2 linked regions of the Zymomonas mobilis subsp. mobilis ATCC 10988 genome follow. The protein of the gene in region 2 interacts with the protein of the main gene of each other region in a pairwise test. Links are inferred from orthologs where the notes say so. Each region holds a gene or a part of one and is shown on either strand. Other genes may lie near its edges.

Region 1 (3,125 bases), 870 kb from region 2 along the record:
CAAGAGTAACCACCATCGGCATTAATGCGTATATCTGGCGGGCAGCCTTGGAAACTTTTTCCTTTATGCCCCTGATTCAGACCGATGCGAATGGCGGTGTTATTATTACCGATTGGTATGTTAATCCGGCCAGTCCCAATGAACGGATGCGGGTGGCTGTTGCCATTTTCGGAGATGATCTTCGCGCTGATGCCTTACGGGTTTCTGCATCCCGCCAGATATTGCGGGAAGGCGTCTGGGTCGATGATCCTGTAGATGCCAGCACGATACAAAAACTGGAAGATGTTGTGCTGACCCGTGCCCGCGATCTCCGTCGGACAGCTATGTCCGGTGAATAAGAAAAGGTTTTCGATTGATGAGTGAGTCTGGTTTTTCCCAGCGTTTTAATCCGCATGTAGTTGATGGCCGCTGGCAAAAAAAATGGGAAGAAAGCGGCTGCTTCCACGCGAAAGACAATTCAGACCGGCCACATAGCTATATTCTCGAAATGTTTCCGTATCCTTCGGGGCGGATTCATATGGGACATGTCCGTAACTATACCATGGGCGATGTGCTGGCGCGTTATTACCGGATGAAAGGCCATGAAGTCCTGCACCCGATGGGGTGGGATGCTTTCGGTATGCCTGCTGAAAACGCTGCGATGGAACGGAAAATCCATCCGCGTGAATGGACGATGTCTAATATTGCGACGATGCGGGAACAGTTAAAACGCATTGGTTTTGCTATCGATTGGAGCCGTGAACTCGCGACCTGCGAACCGTCCTATTATGGCCAAGAGCAAGCCTTGTTCCTTGACCTTTACAAGGCTGGCCTCGTTTATCGCAAAGAATCGGCAGTTAACTGGGATCCCATTGATAATACGGTGCTCGCCAATGAACAGGTGATTGATGGGCGCGGCTGGCGTTCCGGTGCCTTGGTTGAAAGAAAAAAACTCAATCAGTGGTTCTTAAAGATCACCGAATTTGCGGATGATCTTCTTGATGGCCTGAAAGACCTCGATCAATGGCCTGAAAAAGTCCGGTCGATGCAGGAAAACTGGATCGGTCGCAGTCAGGGCATGCAGTTTCATTTCAATTTTGAAGTGGCACCGGAAGGCTTTGACAAAATCGAAGTCTTTACCACGCGCCCCGATACGCTTTTTGGTGCCAGCTTTGTCGCTATTGCTTGCGATCATCCGATCGCCAAAGCCTTGGCAGAAAAAACCGCAGCTCTTCCCGAATTTATCGCCGATTGCCAGAAAATGGGCACCGCCGCGGAAGATATCGAAACCGCCGAGAAAAAAGGCTTCGATACTGGCCTGTCACTTGTTCATCCGCTGAATCCTGAATTAAAATTGCCGCTTTTTGTCGCCAATTTCGTTCTGATGGATTACGGCACGGGGGCAGTGTTCGGCTGTCCGGCGCATGATCAGCGCGATCTTGATTTTGCGCTGAAATATAACCTGCCGGTTAAACGGGTCGTTGCGCCTTCCGAAGCTGAAAGCAACGAAGCCATTGGCGACAAAGCTGACACCCGCGCGGGCATTATAGTCAATTCGTTTTTCCTCGATGGTCTTTCCAGCGAAGAAGCTAAAAAAACGGTTATTGCTCGCGCCGAAAAAGAAGGCTGGGGTAAAGGCACCACGGTTTTCCGGTTAAGAGACTGGGGCGTTTCTCGTCAGCGCTATTGGGGTACCCCAATACCGATTATCCATTGCGATAGTTGTGGCGCGGTTCCGGTTCCCAAAGATCAATTACCGGTTACCTTACCTGATGACATCAATTTCGATAAACCGGGCAATCCGCTGGAACGTCATCCGACATGGAAGAATGTCACTTGCCCGAAATGTGGGAAGCCTGCCCGTCGGGAAACGGATACGCTTGACACTTTCGTCGATTCTTCATGGTATTTCATTCGTTTCGCCAGTCAGCCAGATGACAAACCTTTTGATAAAGCAACCGCTGAAAAATGGTTGCCAGTCGGGCAGTATATCGGCGGCGTAGAACATGCCATTTTGCATCTTCTTTATGCCCGTTTCTGGACACGCGCCTTACAGTCTATTGGACGGCTTGATATCAAAGAGCCTTTCACCGGTCTGTTTACTCAAGGCATGGTAACCCATGAAACCTATAAAGACCCCGAAGGCCATTGGCTGTCACCCGAACAGATTCATAAAGATGAAGCGGGTATCTTCTTAACAGAATCCGGCGAAAAAGTGACCGTCGGCCGCGTTGAAAAGATGTCCAAATCGAAAAAGAATGTGGTCGAACCGGCGCCTATTCTCGACCAATACGGGGCGGATGCGGTGCGTTGGTTCATGCTTTCCGACAGCCCGCCCGAACGTGATCTGGCTTGGACAGAAGCCGGTATTGAAGGCTGCTGGCGCTTTATGCAGCGTTTGTGGCGTGTCGCTGCTATCGCAAGCGAAGAGGCTTCCGCTGGAATCGACAAGGATTTACAGCATCGCCTTCATTGCTCGATAAAAGAAGTTGGCGAAGCCATCGAAGGCCTGTCTTTCAATAAAGCCATCGCCAAGATTCATGATCTGGTCAATGCGATCGAAAAAGCCAAGGCTTCAGCAACCCGCAAGGAAGCTGCTTTGACTTTATTCCGCTTGGTAGCTCCGATGGTGCCGCATCTTTCGGAAGAAGCATGGCATCTTCTGGAGAAAGAAGGTTTTGTTGCCGAAGCCAGTTGGCCTGAATTTGATCCGGCACTGACGGTCGAAGACGAAATAACTATTGCCGTTCAGGTCAATGGTAAATTAAGGGACACCTTAACCGTCGCTCGGGATATGCCCAAGGATGAAGCCGAAAAATTGGCATTGGCTTCGGAAAAAGTGATTAAAATGTTGGAAGGCCGCTCACCGAAAAAAGTGATCGTTGTGCCTAACCGACTGGTCAATATTGTCGCGTAAAGGCCTGAATAATGGATTTTAGCAAACCGTCCAGATTAGCACTTCTGTTGTTTCTTTGCATGCCACTGCCTGCTTGTGGCCTGCATCCTCTTTACAAGGGGGGCAAATCTGGTCCGGTTGCTAAAACCCTAGGTGCCGTCCATGTTGCGTCGATCCCCGGAAAACCGGGCTATTTGTTACATGGGGCGTTGCAAGACCGACTTATGCCAGAAAATGGCCTGCGTCCTCG
Region 2 (2,949 bases):
GACTAGACCCTGACTACTTTCAGAACTCATGGCGATTCCTCTCCCGCCTTAATCTGTAAATCTTACAATCGCCGAGTATCGGCAATGTTAAACATTGGTCTTATTTTAGTTTCTGACCAAAAATAACATCACAAACCGAATCCTTGGCGATAAACTGAATACGGATTACTCCTATTGAACCGATTTTGGAACCTCCTTATCATTATTGGAACAATATTTGCGTCGATCATCTACGATTATTTTTTTACTTATCCTTGATTGATGACAACGCAAGTAAAACAAAATTTTCTAATAAGAAGGCAACATAAGTGTTTAAAAAAACAGTTTTCTTTTTAAAAAATATCAAAAGCCAATAAAATTTGGAAAAACCTATATAAATTTCAAGAAATTACTCAAGCATTATTAGATTTTTATACTGTCTTGCCCGTCATTTTCTACGATACGATGCCATCTATCCTCATCTATAATGGAAATATCCAGCTCTTTCGCTTTTGAAAGCTTAGAACCTGCGGCCTCTCCCGCGACAACAAGATTAGTCTTTTTTGAAACGGATGAAGCCACTTTAGCGCCCAGATTTTCAGCTTGTCGCTTAGCCTCGTCTCTCGTTATTTTTTGCAGACTTCCAGTAAAAACAATAATCTTTCCTGACAAAGGCGAAGAGGCCAGCTCAAAATAAAGAGGCTCAATTTGAACTTCCTGTAAAAGATCAGAAACAACATCGGAATTATGGGTTTCAGCAAAAAAATCCAGAAGGCTTCGAATGATTTTACCACCCATATTAGGAATATGGAAAAAAGAGATAAGCTCTTTATCTACCCTTTTTTGATACTTTTCTTCAGACTCTTCACTTGAAGGCTGTAATATAGTCCGTAGATGAGCCGCCTCATCAATGGCCGCTTTAAAATTATCCCATGTTTGATAAGATTTAGCTAAATCTCGCGCTGTTACAGCACCTACATGGCGAATACCCAAGGCAAAAAGAAAACGATCAAACGGGACTTTTCGCCGTTTGTCGATAGCCGATATTAAATTATCGACAGAAAGTTCACCCCAACCTTCCCTCTCGATCAAAAGCTGACGTTTTTGAAACAACCGAAAAATATCGGCAGGTGTTTCAATCAATTTATCGGCAAAAAAACTTTCGATATGGCTTTTTCCTAAGCCCTCAATTTCAAAGGCAGTGCGCGAAACGAAATGGCACAAGCGCTCAACGCGTTGCGCTGGACAGATCAAACCTCCGGTGCAACGCCAGGCGACTTCCCCTTCTTCCCTTCTAGCAACAGAGTCACAAACTGGACAGCGATGCGGGAAATGCCAAATCGGACGATCGACATCAGAGGTTAGATTTTCGACTATCTGGGGAATAACATCTCCAGCACGTTGAACCAGAACCCGATCTCCAGGACGGGCACCCAAACGCTCAATTTCATCAGAGTTATGGAGGGTCGCAGAAGAGACAACGACCCCTCCAACCGTTACAGGCTCTAATTTAGCCACGGGTGTCAAAACACCCGTACGCCCGACCTGTATCTCGATATCTAAAAGCGTTGTTTGCGCTTTTTCTGCTGGGAATTTATGCGCCAAGGCAAAACGTGGGGCGCGCGCTGAAAATCCAAATCTTTGCTGCCAATCAAGCTGATCTAATTTATAAACGACACCATCAATATCAAAATCTAAATCAGCCCGTTCGGCCTCTATTTTCTGATAGAAATCGAGCATCTGCCCAATATTGTCAGCACGAGCCAGCAGATTACTGACAGACAAGCCATAGCTTTCTATCATTTTCATCATGCCGTATTGGGTATCGGCAGGTAGAGATGTAGCCTCGCCCCAACCATGCGCCAAAAAGCGAAGAGAACGTCTTGCGGTAATATTCGGGTCTAGCTGCCGCAAAGACCCAGCCGCAGCATTGCGAGGATTGGCAAAAAGCTTTTTATTTTCTTCTGTCTGACGAGCATTCAAAGCAGCAAAATCGCTTTTTGCCATGTAAACTTCGCCACGAATTTCAATAATTTCTGGCCAATTATCGCCTTTTAATGTTTTGGGGATGTCATCAATAACGCGGACATTAGGCGTAACATCCTCACCAATAACCCCGTCTCCTCGCGTAACGGCCTGAGTTAAAATGCCCTTTTCATAACGCAACGAGCAAGAGAGACCGTCAATTTTCGGTTCAACAGTGCAAATGACGGCCTGATTTTCTTTTAAATTGAAAAAACGGCGGACCCGACCCAAAAAATCTTCAACATCCTGATCCAGAAAACCATTATCAAGACTAAGCATCGCTGCCCGATGTGCAATTTTGGGCAAACGTGAATTAGGACGACTACCGACTTTTTTACTTGGAGAATCCGGCCGGATTAAGTCAGGAAAAAACTGTTCAATCCGACGGTTTCGCAAGACCAAGGCATCATATTCGCTATCAGGAACAGCCGGATTATCCTTATCATGATAAAGATGATCGTAATGGCTGATCAAATTTGCCAAGCGTTCCAATTCAATAACCGCTTGTTCACGAGATAAATCTTTCGGAGCCAGAGCTGACAAATCCTGTTTTTCAGGATTCAGATAAGAAAAAAGGTCAATATCCGCATTCATTCTGCCAAGCTCCAGCCTTGCTGCCTCATCTATACAATCACAATTTCTAGCTATTCCGTGCGAAATAGCGCGCTCTGAAATCCTGAGCAAATTGCGAAAAACGCCCCTCCGAAATAGAGTCCCGTATTTTTTGCATAAGCTGCTGATAAAAGGCGATATTATGCTCTGTCATCAGCATAGCCCCCAAGATCTCACCCGCCCGAATTAAATGATGGATATAGGCGCGGCTCCATTTCTGGCAAACGGCACAATGACATTCACTATCCAACGGCTTCAAATCTTCTGAAAAACGAGCATTTCTGATATTGATAGGCCCATCCCATGTAAAGGCTTGCCCATTCCGACCGGAAC

What was found. The genes of interacting proteins can lie anywhere in the genome.
Region 1: the proteins of ligA (region 2) and leuS interact in binary tests that used the Escherichia coli proteins (3 or more experiments, as listed by UniProt). The link is inferred for Zymomonas mobilis subsp. mobilis ATCC 10988 from one-to-one orthologs.

What each region holds. Positions count from the first base shown.
Region 1 is NC_017262.1:1,941,482-1,944,606, forward strand. It holds leuS (leucine--tRNA ligase), read left to right. Parts: upstream 1-355; coding sequence 356-2,896; downstream 2,897-3,125. Other genes in the region: ZMOB_RS08720 (DUF3576 domain-containing protein), read left to right, coding at 1-338; lptE (LPS assembly lipoprotein LptE), read left to right, coding at 2,908-3,125.
Region 2 is NC_017262.1:1,070,292-1,073,240, reverse strand. It holds ligA (NAD-dependent DNA ligase LigA), read right to left. Parts: upstream 2,599-2,949; coding sequence 403-2,598; downstream 1-402. Other genes in the region: tgt (tRNA guanosine(34) transglycosylase Tgt), read right to left, coding at 2,645-2,949; ZMOB_RS04700 (sugar porter family MFS transporter), read right to left, coding at 1-30. UniProt on the Escherichia coli protein: DNA ligase that catalyzes the formation of phosphodiester linkages between 5'-phosphoryl and 3'-hydroxyl groups in double-stranded DNA using NAD as a coenzyme and as the energy source for the reaction.